DNA from 4 places in the Nonomuraea sp. CX421 genome. Region 4 is predicted to be linked to each of the others. Evidence: predicted binding sites of a transcription regulator. Region 4 holds the regulator's gene; each other region holds the start of a gene.
What was found. The regulator LexA, encoded in region 4, represses DNA repair genes until DNA is damaged. The targets are predictions, from matches to a motif close to TCGAACANNTGTTCGA.

Region 1 (3,215 bases), on a different contig from region 4:
GCAGCCAGCCTTCGACCGGGCCGGCCGGCGCGCCGAACGGCACCGGTTCTGCGGTGAGCAGCGCGCCGCCGTCGGTGGTCAGCAGGCCGGGCTCGAACGTGAGCCGGGCCAGCCGGGCGCCCAGGATCGAGCAGGTGCCCATCGCCGCCGCCAGGATCTCGCCGTCGCCCCGCCACGCCTCGGCGCAGGCCACCACGCAGATCTCCGCTCGGGTCGCGCTCATCGTGCCGTCCCTTCCTGCTCCTCGTGCCACTGCCGTACGGCCTGCCGGTAGGCGTCCTCGTCACCGGACAGGAAGCGGTCCTCGAAGGCGGCCCACTGCGTCGGGTCGGCCGCCGAGGCGGCGTAGTGCCGCTGGAACGCCTCGTCACGGCCGGAGCCGAGGTCGGTGAAGTGGCCGCCGTCCGGCGTCTCCACCACGCCCGTGACGTGCATGCGGCTGACCAGCAGCGTCTGGGGCGGGCCGCCCAGCTCTCCGGCGGGCACCATCCGCTCACAGGACAGGTAGCAGCGGGAGGCGGCCTTGGCGAACAGGTCGTCCATGTACGGGTCGGGGCCGAGGTAGCGGCCGTTGCCCCGGGTGTCGGCCAGGTCGAGGTGCACGAGCGCCGCGTCCATGGTGAGCGCGGGCACCGCGACCAGCTCCTCCTGGTCCTCGTACGGCGAGCGGACGGTGCGCAGGCCGGGGTTGACCCGCATGACGTCGGAGCCGAGCCCGGCCCGCGTCGGCAGGAACGGCAGCCGGTGCGCCCCGGCCAGCAGGCCGAACATGAACATGCCCTCGTCGTACTCGGTGAACTCGATCGCCCCGCTCTGCCGGGCGGCCCGGAAGTGCGGTTCGAGGGCGACGGAGTCGAGCGTCACGAACGGGGCGACGACCCGGCGGACCTTGCCGGCGGCGCAGAGCAGGCCCACGTCGGGCCCGCCGTACGAGACGAGGGTCAGGTCCTTGAGCGAGGACCGGTGGATCGCCCGGACCAGGGCCATCGGCTTGCGCCGCGAGCCCCAGCCGCCGATCCCGATCGTCATGCCGCTCTCCAGCGAGCCGACGATCTCCTCAACGGACATCACGGCGCCCATCAGCTGCCTCCTTCCGCGACGAAGGCGTCCCGGTGCCGGTCACCGGCGCCCATCAGGTTGAGCTCGTAGGTGAGGCCCTGCTCGAAGCGGTAGCTGCGCTTGACGTCAACGGGGTCGATGCCGTTGAGGGACTCCTTGGCGCGCCGGATCACGTACGGGTCCTTGTCGGCGATCTGGGCGGCCACCTTCAGCGCGGCGTCGCGGAGCCCCTCGCGGGGCGCGAGCTCCAGCACCGAGCCGAACGCGTGCAGCTCGGCCGCCGTGACGTTGCGGCAGGTGTAGACCATGGCGCGCATCAGGTGCTGGGGCACCAGCCGGGCCAGATGGGTGGCCGCGCCGAGCGCGCCCCGCTCGACCTCGGGCAGCCCGAAGTAGGCGTCGTCGGAGGCCACCACGATGTCGGCGTTGCCGGCCAGGCCGACCCCACCGCCCAGGCAGAACCCGTGCACGGCGGCGATCACGGGAACCTCGCACTCGTAGACCGCCGCGAAGGCCGCGTAACACCCCCGGTTGGCCCCGACCAGCGCTTCGAAGCCGCTGGTGGCCTGCATCTCCTTGATATCGACGCCGGCGTTGAAGCCCCGGCCCTCGGCGCGCAGCACGACCACGCGGGTCCCGGGGTCACGTCCGGCCTCTCGTACGGCGTCGGCCAGGTCGAACCAGCCCCGCACGGTCAGCGCGTTGACCGGCGGCACGTCCATCACGACCTCGGCGATGCCCTCGCCGTGGGTGCTGGTGGAGATTCCCATAAGCTACCTTTCGACCTAACATTTGTTAGAAACTAAGCTAGCAGAGCGGCCCGTTTTCCTGAACGCCGCCCGATTTCTCCGTAGAACCGCAAGGAGCCTGAGCATGATCTGCGAGGACCGAGTCGTCATCGTGACCGGCGCCGGGCGCGGCCTCGGCCGCGCGCACGCGCTGGAGTTCGCCCGGCAGGGCGCCCGGGTCGTGGTCAACGACCTGGGGGTGGGCCCCTCCGGTGAGGGCGGGTCGGACGGCCCGGCCCAGACGGTGGCCGAGGAGATCCGCGCGCTGGGCGGCGAGGCGGTGGCCGACCGCTCCGACATCGCCACCGAGGAGGGAGCGCGACTGCTGGTGGCGAGCGCGCTGGAGCACTTCGGGCGGCTCGACACCCTGGTCAACAACGCCGGGTTCGTCCGCGACCGGATGCTGGTCAACCTGTCCGAACAGGAGTGGGACGCGGTGACGCGGGTCCATCTGAAGGGGCACTTCCTGCCGCTGAAGCACGCCGGGCTGCACTGGCGGGCCGAGTCCAAGGCCGGCCGGCCGGTGGACGCCCGCGTGATCAACACCTCTTCCGGGGCCGGTCTGCTGGGCAGCGTCGGGCAGGGCAACTACTCGGCCGCCAAGGCGGGCATCGTGGGGCTCACGCTGGTCGCGGCGGCCGAGCTGGGCCGCTACGGCGTGACCGTCAACGCCATCGCGCCGGCCGCACGCACCCGGATGACCGAGGAGGTCTTCGCGCGGACGATGGCGGCCCCCGAGGAGGGCGTGTTCGACGCCATGGCGCCCGAGAACGTGTCGCCGCTGGTCGTCTGGCTCGGCTCCGCCGAGTCCAAGGACGTGACCGGGCGGGTCTTCGAGGTCGAGGGCGGCCGGATCTGCGTGATGGAGGGCTTCCGTCACGGCCCGGCCACCGACAAGGGCGCGCGCTGGGAGCCGGCCGAGCTGGGCCCCCGGATCGCCGCCCTTCTCGCCGACGCCACCCCGCCGGAGCCCGTCTACGGCGCCTGACCGGTCAGCCTGCGCTCACGTTCTCGCGGGACAGGCGCAGCCCTGTCCAGGCGATGACGACGAGCGCGACGGTGAGCGCGACGGCGAGATGGCCGGTCGCGCCGAAGGCGGAGGCGAACGCGCTCCTGGCCGCCTCGGTGACGGCGACCGCCAGATCGGGCGGAAGGTGCCGAGCCGCGTCCTGGGCGGCCGTGATGCTCTCCCGCGCCGCGGCGGCGCTGCCGGCCGGGAGGGCGTCCGGAAGCAGGTCGCCGACCGTCAGCCGGTACACGACGGTCACGACGCTGCCCGTGCCCGCGATCCCCAGCGCGACGCCGAGCTCCCCGCTGGTCTCCGACAGCGCGGCGGCCGATCCGGTCCGGGCCGGCGGAGCGGAGCCG
Region 2 (3,215 bases), on a different contig from region 4:
CGGGCTCGGCCGCCAGCCGGTCGAGCGACCACAGGAAGGCCGCCAGCGTCTTGCCGGACCCGGTCGGCGCGACCACCAGCGTGTTGTCGCCGCGCGCGATCGACTCCCACGCGCCCTCCTGGGCGGTGGTGGGCGCGGCGAAGGAACTGGCGAACCATCGCCTGGTCACCTGGCTGAACTGGTCGAGCGAGCTCACCTGCCCATAGTGCCTCGCCTCACCGACAGAAAACGCATTGTCCCCGCGTGGAGCGGTTGAGCCGGGGCATCGGCGGACATACAGCGACCGTGGGCATCGACTACGCAGCCATTGGGGCTCGCCGCGAGGACCTCAGGGAGCGCCACGTCTTACCGCGCCGGTCTCTGAGCAGCGGGCGCGGCCTGCACCACTTCGCCCTGATCTCATCAGACATGGAGCGGACGATCCTGTTCTACCAGGAGCTTCTGGAGTTTCCGCTCACGGAGATCTTCGAGAACCGTGACTTCAAGGGTTCCAGCCACTTCTTCTTCGACATCGGCAACGGAAACCTGCTCGCCTTCTTCGACTTCCCGGGGCTCGACCTCGGCCCCTACCAGGAGGTGCTCGGCGGGCTGCACCACCTCGCGATCTCCGTCGACCCCGCCACCTGGGAGCGCCTGCGCGGCAAGCTGGAGATGGCCGGCGTGCCGCACCAGATCGAGAGCGGTGCCTCCATCTACTTCAAGGACCCCGACGGCACCCGGCTGGAGCTGCTCGCCGACCATCTCGGGGAGATGTACGGCTCGCGCGTGATGTGACTGTCGTGACTAGCGCCGCGACGCCCGGCGCGTCCGCGGCCTGCCGTTACGGGGCGTCTGCCTGATGCCCGCGTGTCGCTCGGATCTCTCGGCCTTCTCACTCTGTACGGCCAGCCGCCGCACCAGACGTAACGCACGGCGCCTGAGGCGGTTGGCCTTCACCTTGGCGGACTTGGACGGGGAGGACTTGGGGGTCTTTGCCATGCGCCTGTCCTACCCACGCACCCGGCGGTTCCATACTTGGTTGATGCGCCTGACCGAGTTCTGGAGACGGATGCGGGCCCATTTCGGCGAGACCTACGCCGACTCGTGGGCCCGTGACTACGTGCTGGCCCCGCTGGAAGGCCGCACGGTGACGCAGGCACTGGCCGACGGCGAGAGCGCCAAGACGGTCTGGCGGGCGGTCTGCCAGGTGGAGGACGTCTCACCCAGGCTTCGGTGAGGCCAGCGTCTCCCCGAGCGTGCGGGCCGTGCGCGTGAGATCGTCGACACCGCTCTTCCCGCCCGGCGACCACAGGAAGACCCAGCCGGCTCGTGAGGGTGTCGCGAATATGATCGTCTGACGGCCGCTGCCCGGGTGCCACACCCACAGCATCGGATCGTCTCCGCCCAGCATGCGGCTCACCAGGCCCTGCGCGGGCAGCAGCTCGGCGAGAGCTTCCAGATGGGTGCGTCGTTCCTCGGTGTACGTGTTGGCCACGTCGCCGCCTCCAACCCTCTGCACCAGTCTTCCCAGCTCATGACGCATCACAACACGCTCGTCCGCTCGCGGATGAACGGATGGGCCGTCACGCGCGAGGCGTTCGCGCGCCGGCCCGTACGATCGCGCGGGCCGGGCAGCGTGTTGCCGATGTGATCGAACAGTCGTTCGGCTACGATTGACTCCGCCGGGCCATGGCTTCCCCGGCGATCGCAGGAAAATGTCGGTGGCAGGCCATAGCTTTCACTCGACTGATCGGACCACGACCCTCCAGGGGAGTTCCCATGGCTATCAACGACCGCGAGAAGGCCCTCGAGACCGCCCTCGCCCAGATCGAGCGGCAGTTCGGCAAGGGCTCAGTCATGCGCCTCGGCGACGATGCCCGAGCTCCCATCGAGGTGATCCCCACCGGGGCGATCTCCCTTGACGTCGCACTGGGCATCGGCGGCCTGCCGCGTGGCCGGATCGTCGAGATCTACGGTCCCGAGTCCTCCGGCAAGACCACGGTCGCCCTGCACGCGGTGGCCAACGCCCAGCGGGCCGGCGGCATCGCCGCGTTCATCGACGCCGAGCACGCCCTCGACCCCGAATACGCCAAGAAGCTCGGCGTCGACACCGACGCGCTGCTCGTCTCCCAGCCCGACACGGGCGAGCAGGCGCTCGAGATCGCCGACATGCTGATCAGGTCCGGCGCCGTCGACGTCATCGTCATCGACTCGGTGGCCGCCCTGGTGCCCAAGGCTGAGATCGAGGGCGAGATGGGCGACAGCCACGTCGGCCTCCAGGCGCGCCTGATGTCCCAGGCCCTGCGCAAGGTCGCCGGCGCCCTCAGCAGCACCAGCACCACCGCGATCTTCATCAACCAGCTGCGCGAGAAGATCGGCGTGATGTTCGGCTCGCCCGAGACCACGACCGGCGGCAAGGCGCTCAAGTTCTACGCCTCCGTACGCCTCGACATCCGTCGCATCGAGACCCTCAAGGACGGCACCGAGGCGGTCGGCAACCGCACCAGGGTCAAGGTCGTCAAGAACAAGATGGCCCCGCCCTTCCGGGTCGCCGACTTCGACATCCTCTACGGCGTGGGCGTCTCCCGCGAAGGCGGCCTGATCGACATGGGCGTCGAGCACGGCTTCGTCCGCAAGTCCGGCGCCTGGTACACCTACGAGGGCGACCAGCTCGGCCAGGGCAAGGAGAACGCCCGCAACTTCCTGAAGAACCACCCCGACATGGCCAACGAGATCGAGAAGAAGATCAAGGACAAGCTGGGGGTGGGGCCGCGCCTCGACAAGCCCACCGACGCCCCGGCGCCCGCGCCAGCCGCCGCCGCTCCTTCGGGCCGCGGATCCAAGGCCGCCACGCCGAAGCCCGGTGACGTCTGATCGGTAGCCGCGTGAGTGCCACCGACCCGCCAGAGGCGTCTCGCGACTGGGGCGCCTGGCCTGATGTCCCCACCCCGTCGCGGGGCCGCAAACGCAAGCGCGGCGGCCCCCCTTCCTCCGGATCCCCCGACGACACCGGCCTCGCAGACCACGCCAGTCCCGGTGCTCCCTCTTCATGGCCCGACACCCCACCCACCAACACCCCGCACCACGAGTCCGGACCCAGCGGAGATGGGCATGGCGGAGCCGGTCACGGCAGGTCCGGCCATAACGGAGCCGGTTACGGCGAGACTGACCATGGCGGAGACAGGCATGGCGGGGCCGGTTACGACGAGGCTGGTCCAGGCGGTTATGGCGGGGAG
Region 3 (3,215 bases), on a different contig from region 4:
GAAGGACGTCGACGCCCCCTGCGGGCCCTGGCGGCTGATCACCCGGGACGGCGGCGGCCTCGCCCTCCCCGACGCCGCGGCCACGAGGCGCCACGCGACGGGAGCCGTGGTGCACGAGCCGGGCAGGCTGGCCATCAGCGGTGACGGCCGCGTCGTCGCGTACGAGCGGGCCCGCGACCACCGCCTCGTCGTCCGGCGGGTCGCCGGCGGGCCGGTCAAGGAGCTGCCCGCGTCGCTCGTGCCGAAGGGGATCGGCACCGACGACCTGCTCCTGTACGTGTCGCCGTCGGGCGACAAGGTGCTGGTCGAGTACCTGGACGACGCCGAGAGGCAGCCCACGAGGGTCGTCACCGTCGCCACCGGCCGGACGGTCGAGCTGCCCGCCCGCGACAGCGTCCGGGGCTTCAGCGCCGACGGCGACGAGGTCCTCGCGACGCGCGGCGCGCGGGACAACACGACCGCGCTGGTCGCCCACCGGCTCGGCGGAGCCTCCATCAGGCGCACGCCGCCGCAGGTCGTGGCCAACGCCGCCACCACCGCCCTGGCGGCCGACGGCAGGACCGTCGCCGTGTTCGTCTCGGGCGACGCCGACCGTGGGAAGCCGCCCCGGCTGCGGCTGTACGACCTGGAGACCGGCGAGCTGTCGGCCGGGGTCGACTTGGCGCTCAAGCCCGACGCCACCCCGTACGTCGCCCGGTGGACCGTCGACGGCCGGCTCGTGGCGACCGTCGTGTCACAGGAGGACGGCGAGCCCGAGAGGGTGCGGGTGCTCACCGTCGACACCGAGACCGGCGACGTCACGCGGACGGACCACTACTCGATCAGCAAGACCGGCTACGAGTCCACGAAGGCGGGGGAGTGACGACCATGAGGATCAGGATCGCGGTGGCCGTCGCGGCCGGGCTGGCCCTGCTGACCGCGCCGGCCCCGGCGCAGGCCGACCCGCACCACGGGCACGCCGGCGTGCGGTACGTCTCCGTCAAGGGGTGCGAGACGAAGGACGCCGGCTCCCGGCCGTGCGGCGCCTGGCGGCTGGTGATGCACGACGGTTCGCGACGCGCCCTGCCCGACGCCCGGACCGTCGCCCTGAAGGCCAATGGCAAGTCGTCGGTCACCGGGGTCGCGCCCATCGCGGTCAGCGGCGACGGTCAGCGGCTGGCCTACATCACCACGTCGGGGCGGCTCGCCGTACGGACTCTCGGCGGCGGCGTGAAGCTGCTGGCCAAGGACGCGCTGCCGCGCGTGGCCCAGTACGAGCTGGCGTTCAAGCTGTCCGACGACGGCGGCCGGCTCGCCGTCCTCGACAACAACATGCGCAAAGGCACCCGCGTCTTCGACACGGCCACCGGCGCCCTGCTCGGCACCCTTCCGGGCACCGAGCGGATGATGGGCTTCAGCGGCGACGGCGGCGAGGTGCTGACCAGTGTGGACGCCGACGAGTCGGTCACCGACCTGGCCGTCTACAGCGACGCCGGCGAGCCGCTGCGGCGTGTCACGCCGCCCCAGGTCGTCGTGTCGACCGGCCCGCAGGCCCTCTCCGCCGACGGCCGGACCGTGGCGAACGTGGTCAGGTCCCGCGAGCCCGAGCTGGTCCTGTACGACATGGAGACCGACGAGGTGGTCGGCCGCACCAGGGTCAGGCTGCCCGCCGGGTCGGTCGAGATGATCGACTGGACCGGTGAGTCGCAGGTGACGCTGCACCTCCTGCGGGAGCGCGAGGGCAAGGCGGACCGGATGACGATCGTCCAGATCGACACCGGCACCGGCACGGTCACGATCAGGGACGGCTACTCGGTGCTGAAGGACAGCTACGTCTTCGCCGCCTGCGGCGGCTGATCTTCGCCCGGCCCGTACGGAGCGCGTGCCGTGCGGGCCGGGCGAGCGGCCCGCCGGCCCGACGCCAGTCGAATGGGTGTTTGAATCGTGGCATAGTATCGGCCATATGAAGGCTGTTTTCCAAGCTTCTCTGCTCGGCCTCGACGAGGACATCGGCCTCGGCCCGCTGGGGGCGACGGTGCGCAGGACGATCCTCGGCCGCGGGGCCTGGATCGACGTCAGGCCCGGCTGGGTGACCGGCGCCGACACGCTGTTCGAGCGGCTGGCGGAGTCGGTGCCGTGGCACGCCGAGCGGCGGCGGATGTACGACCGGGTCGTCGACGTGCCCCGGCTGCTGAAGTTCTACGACGAGGACGAGCCGCTGCCCGACGCCGTGCTCGACGACGCCAGGCGGGCGCTCGACGCCCACTACGGCGACGAGCTGGGCGAGCCGTTCCGCACGGCCGGCCTGTGCTTCTACCGCGACGGCCGCGACAGCGTCGCCTGGCACGGCGACACCCTCGGCCGGGGCGCCGCCGAGGACACCATGGTCGCGATCATCTCGGTCGGCGCGCCGCGTCCGCTGCTGCTCCGGCCGCGCGGCGGCGGCCACTCGATCCGCCACGACCTGGGCCACGGCGACCTCATCGTGATGGGCGGCAGTTGCCAGCGCACCTGGGAGCACGCGGTGCCCAAGACGTCCCGCCCCACCGGGCCACGGATCAGCGTCCAGTTCCGCCCGCGCGGCGTGCGCTGACCCGCGATCCCACGCCCGGACGGGCGCGGGGCTACCATCGGACGGCAGGTCCGCCCGTGAAGGGCGGCGGCGGGCCGTCCGGATCATGGGCGGTTGCCGGATGCGCTAAAGTTGCCGTTCTCAGGAGCGAATGTCCTAGGAGGTGAGACCCATCAACGCCATATCAGGCCGGGTGCTCTCATCTCGCGGCCGCACGGTTCGCCCGTCGTAGGCGACCGGGGGAGAGCGCCCCTTGGCATTCCGAAAGGCTCTCCCGTGTCGGTTCCTCCCCCTCTTCTTCCACCCGCCGCCATCGTCAGCACACTCCGGGCGGCCGGCTGCGTGTTCGCCGAGGACGAGGCCGCGATGCTCGTCTCCGCCGCCCGCACCACCGACGAGCTCGCCGCCATGGTCGAACGACGAGTGGCCGGCCTTCCCCTCGAACACGTCGTCGGCTGGGCGGAGTTCTCCGGCCTCCGGGTGTCCGTCGACCCCGGTGTCTTCGTGCCACGCCGCCGCACCGAGTTCCTCGTCGCCCAGACCCTCACCCTGGCCCGCCGGCTCACCACCCCGGCCCGGGACGGCTCCGCCGGCGCGGGGGCCGTGGTCGTCGATCTCTGCTGCGGGTCCGGGGCGGTGGGCGCCGCGGTGATCGCGGCGCTCG
Region 4 (3,215 bases):
GGATCGGGCCGGGCCGGTGCTTATCCGGCCCGGTTCAGCCGGTTGAGGATCTCGGTGAGGATGGGCTCGGTGGTGGCGAAGTTCAGCCGGACGTGGGTGTCGCCGCCGGGGCCGAACAGGGCGCCGTCGCTCAGCAGGACCTTGGCCTCCTGTTCCAGCACCTTCGCCATGCCGGGCCGCCCGTAGTCGAGCCAGGCCAGGTAGGTGGCCTCCGGGACGCGGTAGCCGACCGTGGGAGGCAGGCGTTCGGCGATGGTCCGGCGGTTACGGTCGAGCAGGGCGAGGGTCTCCCGGAGCCAGGCGTCGCCGTGCCGCCACGCGGCGACCGTCGCCTCCACCCCGAACAGGTTGGCCGACCCGTAGACGAAGGGCGGTTGACCGTCGAGGGCCTCGCGCATCTCCGGTGAGCCGATGTGGGCCACCGAGCAGCGGATCCCGCCGAGGTTGAACGCCTTGGTGGCCGAGGTCAGGGTGACGGTCCGGTCCGGCAGGATGGTGGCGAACGGGATGTGCTCGTACGGGTCGTACACCAGGTCGGCGTGGATCTCGTCGGAGATGACCAGCAGGTCGTGCCGCTCGGCGTGCTCGGCCAGCCGTTCCAGCTCTTCGCGGGTGAAGACACGGCCGGTGGGATTGTGCGGGTTGACCAGCAGCAGCACCCGGCAGCCCGACAGGTCGGGCACCTCGAACCGCCAGGACTCGCCCTCGGGCCGCATCTGGATGGCGTGGAGCGGGCGCTCCATGACAGCCAGGGTGTCGAGGAACGGGTGGTAGGCAGGGGTGTGGACGGCCACGCCGTCACCCGGCCGGGTCCAGACGTGCAGCAGCACCTGGAGCGCCTGGTTGAGATCGTTGTAGCTGCGCACGTGCACGGGGTCGGCTTCCCAGCCGTACCTGGTCGCCATGCGCTCCGCGAACGCCTCGGCCAGCGGGCCGCATTGCTGGCTCAGCAGCCAGGCCGGGTAGCCAAGATCACCTTCGGCCCGGCGCTGTAGCGCTTGGATGACTTCGGGGGCGGTGGGCAAGTCCATGTCGGCCACCCAGGCGGGGATGACTCCTGGTCCGGCTTCGGCCCACTTCAACCCATCATGCTGTGACTTGAGGTCGTAGAGATGGATTTCGTCGCTCACGTGCTCAGTCTAGATCTCCTGGGCGAACCGTCTGAGTGTTCGCCTGCGTGTGCCACTCGCCTCGACCTCCATGAGCAGCTGCCGACCTCAGCTGGACGCGACCGGCTGAACCGGCCGCCTGAAGGGACACGCCGGTGCGGCGCGGGCGATGAGACGCCGCGCGCCGCGGGGAACGGTGGACCGTCAGAGGCGGCGCAGCACCGCGACGACCTTGCCCAGGACGCTGGCCTCGTCACCCGGGATGGGGTCGTAGTTGGAGTTGTGGGGCACCAGCCAGACGTGGCCGTCCTTGCGCTTGAACGTCTTGACCGTGGCCTCACCGTCGATCATGGCGGCCACGATGTCGCCGCTCTCCGCGACCGGCTGCTGGCGTACGACCACCCAGTCGCCGTCGGCGATGGCGGCATCGATCATGGAGTCACCGGCGACCTGCAGGAGGAACAGGGTGCCCTCGCCGACCAACTGCTTGGGGAGGGCGAAGACGTCTTCGACGCTCTCCTCGGCGAGGATCGGACCGCCGGCGGCGATCCGGCCGACCAGCGGCACGTAGGCGGCGGTGGGGCGGCTGACCGGGGACTCCTCGCTGCCGGCATCGGGGTCGACCCAGAGCGCGGGCTCACCGGGCAGTCGCACCTCCAGCGCACGTGGCCGGTGGGGATCGCGCCTCAAGTAGCCCTTGCGCTGCAATGCCGTCAACTGATGCGACACGCTGGACGTGCTCGTCAGCTGCACGGCCTCGCCGATCTCACGCATGGACGGCGGATATCCGCGCTGTTGCACCGAGTCGCGAATCACTTCGAGGATTTTGCGCTGCCTCGGGGTCAGCCCCAAGGAGTCACGCCGCCGCACCGCGAGGTCAGTGACCCCGTTAGCGTCATCCCGCTCGCTCATGCTCTTCCTCCTCGCCCGGTCGCCCGCCTCACCGGCGAACCCTCCGGTCCGTGGTCTCCATGTCGCACACAGCGACCGTATCGCTGTTGAAGATCATCTTCAAACAATTGTTCGAGTCTTCCTCGAAAATGTCGGCAGCGTGGTGTACAACATCGTACGGGAGTTCGATCGACACCGTGTTCGATTCGCCGATCTTTATTTGGCCATTTCCCGGGGCCGCGACGGTGTGGGAGGTCCATCCGTGCGAACCACCAGGATCACAGACCCGAGCCGAGACCAGGTCAAGCAACCGGCCGCCGAAGCCGGCGCCACTCGGGGCCGTCACGGCCGCACAGGCCCCGTACGATGCCCCACGAAACTTCCGGCCCTGGACCGCGTCCTCGCGAAACCTCCGGCCCTGGACCGCCTCGCGAAAGATCCGGCGTCGGACCGTGTCTTCGCGAAACCTTCGACGCTGGACTGCGTCCTCGCGAAAGCTCCGGTCCTGGACCGCCTCGCGAAAGATCCGGCGTCGGACCGTGTCTTCGCGAAATCTCCGGCCCTGGACCATGCCCCTGGGAAATCACTTGCGACACGCCATGCGCCGATCGACATTGCGCGGTCGCTCACTCCCATGGCCGTCTCAAGTCCCCCCGGCATCCCGGGATCGTTCGGCGGGGCCGCGTCGCTGGGTGACGCCGAAGGTCGCCGTGCCGGGGGCGCCGACAGGGTTGACCTTCCGGTGACGGCGACGTTGGCAGTGGTGGCGATAGCGACAGTGATGGTGATGGTGGCGGCGACGGGGACGACGACGGGGGCGGTGGCGGTGGTAACGGTGGTGGCGGTGGGGTCGCTGGCCGTGGTCGCTCGGGTGAGGTCGTTAGTCCCGGTCGAGCGGGGATGCGGAACTGAGGGGTGATGCCGGAGCCGGAGCGGATCGAGCTGGAGTGCGGGGCGAGAAGGGAGGGGAAAGCGTGGTTTCGCATGATGGGCGAAGGGCGGGGCGCAGGTCGACGGGGCCGGGGAGGCCGCAGCTGTGGCTGGTGCCTCCGCCGCGTACGGAGCCAAGGGATGAGGACATCGCGCCATACGGGGGGGAAGGAGCGAATCCTGGAGGTGGGGCCCGTGGAGCGAGGGGGCCTGACGACACCGCCTCGGCACGCAGGGAGGGGCGACAGCCCGCCAAGCGAGAAGTGACGGGCGCGGCGCCGGTGC

Region 1: the regulator LexA is predicted to act here: its motif matches at 1,844-1,859, upstream of AC5L3X_RS22335 (enoyl-CoA hydratase family protein).
Region 2: the regulator LexA is predicted to act here: its motif matches at 1,631-1,646, upstream of recA (recombinase RecA).
Region 3: the regulator LexA is predicted to act here: its motif matches at 1,905-1,920, upstream of AC5L3X_RS34970 (alpha-ketoglutarate-dependent dioxygenase AlkB).

The regions. Positions count from the first base shown of each region.
Region 1 covers NZ_JCADBK010000012.1:117,215-120,429, forward strand. The annotation lists gene AC5L3X_RS22325 (CoA-transferase subunit beta) at 1-223, opposite strand, end outside; gene AC5L3X_RS22330 (CoA transferase subunit A) at 220-1,080, opposite strand; gene AC5L3X_RS22335 (enoyl-CoA hydratase family protein) at 1,080-1,829, opposite strand; gene AC5L3X_RS22340 (SDR family oxidoreductase) at 1,933-2,835, shown strand; gene AC5L3X_RS22345 (MFS transporter) at 2,840-3,215, opposite strand, start outside.
Region 2 covers NZ_JCADBK010000005.1:274,826-278,040, forward strand. The annotation lists partial or broken gene AC5L3X_RS12680 (DEAD/DEAH box helicase) at 1-196, opposite strand, end outside; gene AC5L3X_RS12685 (VOC family protein) at 244-774, shown strand; gene AC5L3X_RS12690 (DUF3046 domain-containing protein) at 1,022-1,216, shown strand; gene AC5L3X_RS12695 (hypothetical protein) at 1,199-1,498, opposite strand; gene recA (recombinase RecA) at 1,759-2,853, shown strand; gene recX (recombination regulator RecX) at 2,865-3,215, shown strand, end outside.
Region 3 covers NZ_JCADBK010000031.1:52,956-56,170, forward strand. The annotation lists gene AC5L3X_RS34960 (TolB-like translocation protein) at 1-862, shown strand, start outside; gene AC5L3X_RS34965 (WD40 repeat domain-containing protein) at 868-1,836, shown strand; gene AC5L3X_RS34970 (alpha-ketoglutarate-dependent dioxygenase AlkB) at 1,943-2,572, shown strand; gene AC5L3X_RS34975 (putative protein N(5)-glutamine methyltransferase) at 2,828-3,215, shown strand, end outside.
Region 4 covers NZ_JCADBK010000006.1:73,455-76,669, forward strand. The annotation lists gene AC5L3X_RS13535 (MalY/PatB family protein) at 21-1,130, opposite strand; gene lexA (transcriptional repressor LexA) at 1,314-2,021, opposite strand.